DNA from 4 places in the Robertmurraya sp. DFI.2.37 genome. Region 2 is predicted to be linked to each of the others. Evidence: riboswitches for the same ligand, from Rfam matches in the RefSeq annotation. Region 2 holds a riboswitch; each other region holds the start of a gene.
The links. A riboswitch is a leader RNA that binds a small molecule or an ion and turns the genes downstream of it on or off. The one in region 2 is predicted to bind S-adenosylmethionine.

Region 1 (2,201 bases), on a different contig from region 2:
TTGGCTGTTAAAAAAAGTAATAAACCTAGTATAATACCGATAATAAAGGTTGCGACTACTGAAATTCCCGTCATATACAGCGTTTCTTCTGTTGCTTCCCACATTTTATCCCATTTCACATTTGGAAAGAGCTCATTTATCATGTTTTATCACCTCTACTCCAACCTGCTGGGACTTAATAAAATCAACCGCTTTTGAAATTTCTGAACCATCTCCGTCAATATGGATGAACAATGTGCCATATGAGCCGTTTTGCGTTTGCGAAATCTTTCCTTGCAAAATATTAACGGTCACTTCGAAATTACGAATAAGATTTGTAATTAGCGGCTGTTCTGCAGATTCTCCAACAAACCCTAATTGGATGACCGTACCTTGAGGGTAACGCTCAAGTAAATGCTCAATCGTTTCTTTCGTTTCTTCTGGTTCCGTCACCTGCGATACAAATCGCTTGGTAATTTTTTGCTGTGGATTTTTAAATACTTCTAATACTTTCCCGGTCTCAACCACTTTTCCATCTTCCATAACAGCCACCCGGTGACAAATCTTGCGAATAACATGCATTTCATGAGTAATAAGAACAATCGTTAAACCTAAGCGTTTATTAATATCGACCAAAAGCTCTAAAATAGAATCTGTTGTTTGTGGATCGAGTGCAGAAGTCGCTTCATCACAAAGCAGCACTTTAGGATTGTTCGCCAATGCCCGTGCAATTCCCACCCTTTGCTTTTGACCACCACTTAGCTGCGAAGGATAGGCATCCTCTCGACCTTCAAGGCCAACAAGCTTAATCAGTTCATCCACCCGTTTAAGTCTGACGTTTTTGGGAATACCGGCAATTTCCAATGGGAAAGCAATATTCTCACGAACTGTCCTAGACCAAAGTAAGTTAAAATGCTGGAAAATCATACTGATTTCTTGACGAGCTTTGCGCAGTTCTTGGCCTTTAATTTGCGACACTTGTTTATCAGCAACAGTGACAGAGCCTGCCGTTGGAATTTCCAAGCCGTTAAGCATTCTTATTAGTGTACTTTTACCTGCACCGCTGTAACCAATTACACCAAAGATTTCACCTGCATTTATATGGATGCTGACATCATCAACAGCTACAACTTTTCCTTTGAGAGAAGAGTACACTTTTTTCACATTTTGTATGGAAATCAAATATTATTCACCTACTTTTAAATCCTATTATTCTTATGAGATAACCAAGTTTTACAAGCAATGCCAATTATGCCATTCATAGCTTTCACTCATAAGCCTTTTTCATTCATAAGAACATGTTGCTTCAACATGGAAATAATTCTCGTCTCCAAACTACATAAAAAGGCCTTCCTGCAGACAAGCAGAAAGGCATGCGTTATAAAATGTCCTTTCTCTCATCTATCAAAGCAATGCTTTGTGTGAATTGGCACCATTTCAATCACTTGACGGTTGCCGGGCTTCATCGGGCACATCCCTCCACCTCTCTTGATAAGAGCACATTATTAAATTAAATTCCATGGTCGAATATGGGTGTTATCATATCATGGATAAACTAACATGTCAATGAAAATATGAATCACTTCAACCCAATTCACATAATTTTATTAAGCCAAAAAAGTTAGAACTTTAAGTAAGATGGAATGTAAACTCTTTCTGTATCTATATCCAAAACGAAGTCACCCTCAATTTCCTTTGAATATGGGATGACATCAAAATTATTGAGTCTGCAAAAAAGACTTGGAAAATCTCGATCATAAATAGAGTGTTTTTTTGCCTGGCGAAACATTTCCTTCAATTTCCTCTTAGTATATTTTTTACCTATAAGTAAAGCCTTCACATAAAAACCATCGATTTCAATCATCATCATGACTGGTTGCTAACCAATCGATATAGCTATTTATTTCTAACAATTACTTTCAATTTATACTTTACGCATTTGTCGTTAAAGAGCTTTGACCTGTGGCTGCTTCAATTGCTTGTTCCAAATCTTCAATTAAGTCCTCTACATTTTCAATTCCTACTGAAAGACGAATTAAATCCTCAGAAACGCCTGCTGCTTCTAACCCTGCCGAATCAAGCTGTTGATGGGTCGTGCTTGCTGGATGAATGATTAAACTTTTTGCATCTCCAACATTGGCCACATGTGCCCAAAGCTGCAAATGATTAATTAATTTTGCACCTGCTTTTCTTCCACCTGCAATTCCGAACACTGCGACTGC
Region 2 (2,201 bases):
TTACTCACTTCCAACCTTAAAGCATTCGGCCCATTTATAACGGTACGGTCATGTGCTTCAAGCCAGGCCAATACTTGCCCGGAAAATTCGGCTGCAAAACGATGATCACGTGTATGAGAAGAAGCACTCATTCTGCTGTAGAAAATTCCTTCTGGTGGCTCTGTTGATAAATCCAACATCCCTTCATCTAAATGCCATTCTTCATATGGAACACCTAATTCCTCTAACCTTCTAGTTAAATGGACTGTCCACTCACGATTCTCATGGATGACATATACCTTACTCATTCTTATCGCTCCTCTCTAGCTTTTTATTAAACTCCGTTTTTGTTCGACTAATGGCATTACCTGCCTTGAAAATCGCTCCATTTCCTCAAGTTGAGGAGAAAACTGTAATAATAATAAATCTAACCCTACTTCTTCATACTTTAAAATGCGCTCTGCAATTTGCGCTGGTGTTCCTACAAGGTTTGGTCGAAGCCCGCGATTAGAAACCGAGTAATCCTGTAATTGAATTTCTTGCTCTAATTGTGATTTAGTCGTAAAGTCTTTAAAGCCAGCATAAGCGCTAGAGTCTTTCACGTTCGTGATTTTTTCAAGCTCAGCCAAAGCCTCTTTCTCTGTATCTCGACAAATTACATAGGCAGCCATTCCAAAGGAGCTGAATGGAGCATTACTCGTTTGCTCACGCCGTACCTTCATATCGGTTATTTTTGCCTCAATTTCTTCAACTGTTCCACCATGCATTACATAAGCATCACATTTTTCTGCAATGGTTTGTTTCCCCTTTTCGCTTTCCCCGCCTGCATAGAGAATTGGATTAGGTTTTTGCACAGGCTTTGGAGCAAGCTTCGTGCCACTTAGGTTGTAGAATTGACCAGAATAATGGAACGTTTCTTCCTTCCACAATCCTTTTAAAACGTCGATAAATTCTTCCGTCCGTGCATAACGCTCATCATGCTCTGTAAAAACCCCACCATATTGACGTGCTTCTTCTTCCCACCATGCTGAAACCACATTAAGAGTAAAACGACCGTTACTAATACGATCAATATTTGCCGCCATTTTTGCAGCTACGGCAGGATTGTGAAAGCCAGGGCGTATCGCCGTCATGATCTCAATTTTATCGGTCACCGCTGCGAGTCCAGCTGCAGTGGACCAGGCTTCTAGAGAGGCATGTTCCGGTCCTTTAATATCATTTAAATATAATTCTGCGATTAAAGTAGTCGAATACCCCCATTTTTCAGCCGATTGCACAACCTCCTTCGCATAATCAAAGGTTGCTGGCATCTTTTCATCTTCAACATTACGCAACCAACCGCCAAACATCGGTAACCAAAACCCATATTTCATTTCTACTCTCTCCCTGCCATTCTAATTAGATAGTTTTCCCATTTATTAAGTTGGAATTGTTCATACATAAAAAGCTCTCCTTCTTAGAAGAGAGCTTTTAACTCCCTTCTCATCTTTCAAGCACAACGCTTGTTGGAATTAGCACAGTATTCCGCAGAACCTGTTGCCGAGGCTTCAAAGGGCCAGTCCCTCCACCTCTCTTGATAAGAAGAAAAATATGATTTGATAATGTTGTATAAAAAGATAAAAATGTTGCAAATATTCAATACATGTTGTCAGAAGCATTGCTTTTAACTAAAAAGCAGCAACGTGAAATAAACTAAACTAAGGTGATAATAGTTTAAATTTAACCAATTGTCAATTAAATTTTTCGAAACTCTAAATATTTTGTCATCATTCTAACTGCGAAAGAGAAGGGCTATATTTTACAAGCGATTTCTAAAAAACTTGTATGTTATACTAAAAATACTAAAGAATGAAGGGACTGAACTATGCGCAGATATCAATATTCATCCCCATAAAACATATTCTGGAGGTAAAATATTGATTACAGAACTTAAATCACCACGCTTATTTTTAAGAAAAATGAATGTTTTAGACAAAGCTCAACTTTTTGAAATTTGGTCTGATCCTGAAGTAACGAAATATATGAATATTGATCGCTTTACAAGCATGAAACAAGTTGAAGAAATGATTCAATTATTTGATACACTCTCACAAAATAATGAAGCGATTCGCTATTCAATCATCGAATTAGCATCAGAGGAAATAATAGGCACTTGCGGCTTCAATGCTATCGACTATGACAATGCTAAAGCGGAAATTGGCTATGATCTGAGGAGGAAATAT
Region 3 (2,201 bases), on a different contig from region 2:
TCCAACATCTTAATGATGCCAGCAGGACGTAAATCGAAGTTATGGCGAACTACTTCGACTAAAATATTTTCGTCTACTTTCCCTGTTCCAAATGTATCGACAGCGATAGACACTGGTTGTGCGACACCAATCGCATAAGCTAGCTGTACTTCTACCTTATCAGCTAGCCCCGCAGCAACGATATTTTTCGCTACGTAACGGGCAGCATAGGCTGCAGAGCGATCCACTTTTGTCGGATCTTTACCAGAGAATGCACCGCCGCCATGACGAGCATAACCACCATAAGTATCTACAATAATTTTACGACCTGTTAAGCCTGCATCCCCTTGAGGACCCCCGATGACAAATCGTCCAGTAGGATTGATAAAATACTTTGTATTCTCATCAATTAATTCACTAGGAACAACCGGACTGATCACATGCTCTTTAATATTGCGCTGAATTTGTTCAAGGGTAATTTCAGGGTGATGCTGTGTTGAAATGACAATGGTATCAATGCGGACCGGCTTGTTGTTTTTATCATATTCAACGGTCACTTGTGTTTTTCCATCCGGTCGAAGATAAGGAAGAATCTCTTCTTTCCGAACTTCTGTTAGACGGCGAGATAATTTATGCGCAAGTGAAATCGGAAGCGGCATAAGTTCCTTTGTTTCATTACAAGCAAACCCAAACATTAATCCTTGGTCACCTGCACCAATTGCTTCAATTTCTTCATCCGTCATACTGCCTTCACGTGCTTCCAAAGCTTGATCAACACCCATAGCAATATCGGGGGATTGTTCATCAATCGAAGTTAATACTGCACAAGTTTCAGAATCGAATCCGTATTTGGCTCGATTATATCCAATCTCTTTGATCGTTTCACGGACAATCTTTGGAATATCTACATATGTAGAAGTAGTAATTTCTCCTGCCACTAAAACAAGTCCTGTATTGACAGAAGTTTCAGCAGCAACACGAGCATTAGCATCTTTTGCTAAGATCGCATCCAATATTGCGTCAGAAATTTGGTCACAAATTTTATCTGGGTGACCTTCAGTAACTGACTCAGAAGTAAACAAACGCGCGTTTCTTGACATCTGACTTCCTCCTCATCTATAAGTACGAGGGCTTTCCCCCACGCTGATACGGAACTCATTCCCTATGTAGTATGAAATAAACATGGAGTTTTTATGATGATTTTCAAGAATTCATAAAAAGGGTTGAAGAACTCATTTCATATTATGTTGAGAACAAATAATCGTTCTGCCATCTTGAAACTCATTCAATTGTTTACAATATTGAAAAGTACAAGGTGCCTTCACCACAAATCTAATGCAGCTTATCTTTCTAAGGAGCTCTCCTTGCTGCCCATCACCGGCAAACTTAAAGAACTCTTAGTTTTGTTAGATGATAAACCACTTGCACTAAACACAAAAAAACCTTTCCTAAGAAGAGGAAAGGAGTATGTAAACAATTCTCGCCTTTCACTCTTATCGTTCAAGGACTTTATCCTTGCTTCAGGTTAGCACCATTGCTATCAAAGCTTTCAAGGATTCCAACAGAATCTTGAACTTAATAACCGGTTGCTGGGTTTCATAGGGCCTGTCCCTCCACCTACTCGGGATAAGAGAGTATCCGTTCAAGTGTAGATCATAACGAACGAGTGCATATGTGTCAACAGCTATGGAATAATTCTTTTAATTTTTTCATTTTCATGGCGAAAGATTCACTATAAGGAGCAACTTCCATCATCACATTTTTGCTTGAAAAATAAATGCCGATTTCGGGCAATCCACCTGTAAATAGGATCTCCTATGAAATGCAGAAAAGGCAAATATAATATACTTGCAAAGATAAATGTATAAGGGCTAATGAGCAAAATTCTTCTTACAGCTTTATATCCCTTAAGCACCCGTTGATTTGGAAGAAGAATATGAAGCTCACTTCTTAATTCCTTTGCTGTAAATCTAGCATCCTTTTGAACTTCCTCAAACTCTTGTAAAGAAAGCCAAGTAACTTTTTTAAATAAATCTATTTTTTGTAATATAGTCTTTGTTCTCAAGCATAACGCACAATTTCCATCATATAATGCCACAATTTCCAACTTTCCCATTCCCTTCCTGTTAAAGAATGAATATATTATGATCATCGTATTGCTAAAAGAACTCTAGTAATTTTCCTTAACCATTGAAACTTTTTGGATATTCAGTGGCATTTTC
Region 4 (2,201 bases), on a different contig from region 2:
AGAAAGGATTCACCCATGCTTCATGTTGAATTCGAAATGAAACCATTCCTCCTCGTCCTGGGTAAAGGACATTTGTCACGGCGTCGTGTTCTAATAGAAAGCGGACAAGCTCTTTTGCATTTTGCTCATGTTTTTCCATTCTTAGGGCTAACGTCTTCATTCCTCGCATTAACAGCCATGAATCGAAAGGGCTTAGAACCGAGCCATTGCCATTATGATAGAAAGCTAGAGACTCGCAAAGTTCCTTTCCTTTCGCAACAATCAATCCGGCAAGAACATCATTGTGACCCCCTAAATATTTAGTGGCACTATGTATGACGATATCAGCACCATCTGTAATTGGTTTTTGAATATAAGGAGTATAGAACGTATTATCAACAATTACTAAAAGTTTATTTTCTTTTGCTATTTTTGAAACAGCTTTGATATCGGTTTGTTCCATAAGAGGGTTTGTAGGTGTCTCAATAAAGATAGCTTTTGTTTTTTCAGAAATACTTTTCTGTATATTGGCAGCATCGCTCGTATTCACATATGTTGCCTTAAGGCCCCATTTCTTAAAGTTCTCCTCCAGAATACGGTATGTACCACCATATAAATCCTTTGCAACAATCCACTCGTCTCCTGATTTAAAGAGAGAAAGTACTGTCAAAATAGCGGCCATTCCAGAACTACAGGCAAACCCACCATCACCTTCTTCAAGCTCAGCTATCGTCTGTTCTAGAATTTGTCTTGTTGGATTGCCAGTTCGGATATAATCGTAGCCGCTTGATTGACCAATTCCTTCATGACGATAGGCGGTGGAAAGATAGATAGGAGGGTTTACAGTCCCTGTTGTTTTTTCACTGCGATTTCCGATTTGCGCCAATTTTGTTTCGAGTTCATACATAAGAAAACACTCCTTACATTCATAAAATTTGCTGTTATAAAGCTGCATATAAAAGAAAGGCTTTGTTAAACAGAGTTGTTGCACATATCATGTGAAACTAAAATTTCGCACACCTTTTTAGGGGGGAGCGGTCTTTTAAGAGAGAAAATGAGCCAAATACAACTTCGATATATAACAAAGTCAAACAAAAAAAGTCTTCTATAAGAAGAAGACTTTTCATAACGGATAACAGCCATTCTTCTTATCTTCCAAGTTTATTTACAAAACTTGCAGGAATTAGCACCTTGCAATAAATGCTTGCAGGTTGCTGAGGTTTCATAGGGCCAGACCCTCAACCTCTCTTGATAAGAAATTAAATTCAATTTTCTAAAATTTACTACAATAAACCAATAAAGTCAATGAGAAATTATTTCAGAGTGTAGACAAAGTCAAAAATAAAAAAAATCAGTCACCTTCAGGCTGATTGAAAACGTTTGATTTCGAGGCGCGAAGCCTTGGGAGGAGCGGAGTTACCATAATAGGTAATGAGCACCGGACAAGACGAGCAACGAAGAAAGCGAGCGTTTGCGGGCAGCCTGATTTTATTCCTCTTCAATTAAGTTTAAGATTGGGACATTCTGCTCATATTCAGGATTTTGCTTCGAATAAATTCTCGCTGTTTTTGTTTGTTCATCAACATGTTGGATGATAACTGGAAGTCCTTCATAAGTGACGTTATGAACTTCAGCACTTTCTGCTATTTCCTTTGCACGACCAATATTCACGCATCGTTCATCTCCTTGATTTAAGTTCTTTCATAATTTGCCTATTGATGAGGAAATTTATCCAATGATGTAATAATTTAAACGAGTGTTAAAATTTTATTACAATAGGTAATTGCCTAATGAAAGTTTTTACTATTTACACAGTTAAAACCTTTGTAGTTCTTACATGAACGTGTTAGAATAGCTTTGAAAACGTTATATCCTCTGAAAAATAATATTATTCTAACATTTGAGTTTCCGAATGGAGAAGAAGAGGATAAAGTGATCAATTTCTTAAAAGATTTTGGAGGTATTTCACATGAGGAAGCCATCAGATGGTCAAGGACCAGTATGGCAAGGATTTCACGGACCGAATTTAGGATATGTCATTGAGATGTATGAAGCCTATTTAGAAAATCCTGATTCAGTGGACGAAGAAATAAAAGCATACTTCGCAGAAAATGGACCACCTACATTAGAAAAGAGTGAGATTGCACATTCTCAAACTAATGTAATTCAAGTTAGCACACCGATTGAAAAAATATTAGCAGCAGCCAATCTTGCTGACAAAG

Region 1: it holds a riboswitch for S-adenosylmethionine, as region 2 does, so the genes downstream of both, PZE06_RS22515 (methionine ABC transporter ATP-binding protein) here and PZE06_RS18305 (LLM class flavin-dependent oxidoreductase) in region 2, are expected to answer to the same signal.
Region 3: it holds a riboswitch for S-adenosylmethionine, as region 2 does, so the genes downstream of both, metK (methionine adenosyltransferase) here and PZE06_RS18305 (LLM class flavin-dependent oxidoreductase) in region 2, are expected to answer to the same signal.
Region 4: it holds a riboswitch for S-adenosylmethionine, as region 2 does, so the genes downstream of both, PZE06_RS17050 (methionine biosynthesis PLP-dependent protein) here and PZE06_RS18305 (LLM class flavin-dependent oxidoreductase) in region 2, are expected to answer to the same signal.

The regions. Positions count from the first base shown of each region.
Region 1 covers NZ_JARGEJ010000069.1:8,450-10,650, forward strand. Annotated here, with positions in the region: gene PZE06_RS22510 (methionine ABC transporter permease) at 1-143, opposite strand, end outside; gene PZE06_RS22515 (methionine ABC transporter ATP-binding protein) at 133-1,161, opposite strand; SAM riboswitch class I at 1,374-1,477, opposite strand; gene PZE06_RS22520 (O-acetylhomoserine aminocarboxypropyltransferase/cysteine synthase family protein) at 1,911-2,201, opposite strand, start outside.
Region 2 covers NZ_JARGEJ010000041.1:10,935-13,135, forward strand. Annotated here, with positions in the region: gene PZE06_RS18300 (ATP-grasp domain-containing protein) at 1-287, opposite strand, end outside; gene PZE06_RS18305 (LLM class flavin-dependent oxidoreductase) at 303-1,352, opposite strand; SAM riboswitch class I at 1,459-1,562, opposite strand; gene PZE06_RS18310 (GNAT family N-acetyltransferase) at 1,896-2,201, shown strand, end outside.
Region 3 covers NZ_JARGEJ010000026.1:38,604-40,804, reverse strand. Annotated here, with positions in the region: gene metK (methionine adenosyltransferase) at 1-1,079, opposite strand, end outside; SAM riboswitch class I at 1,470-1,612, opposite strand; gene PZE06_RS14630 (thiol-disulfide oxidoreductase DCC family protein) at 1,712-2,095, opposite strand.
Region 4 covers NZ_JARGEJ010000035.1:32,676-34,876, reverse strand. Annotated here, with positions in the region: gene PZE06_RS17050 (methionine biosynthesis PLP-dependent protein) at 1-886, opposite strand, end outside; SAM riboswitch class I at 1,125-1,237, opposite strand; gene PZE06_RS17045 (H-type small acid-soluble spore protein) at 1,468-1,650, opposite strand; gene PZE06_RS17040 (2-oxoglutarate dehydrogenase E1 component) at 1,949-2,201, shown strand, end outside.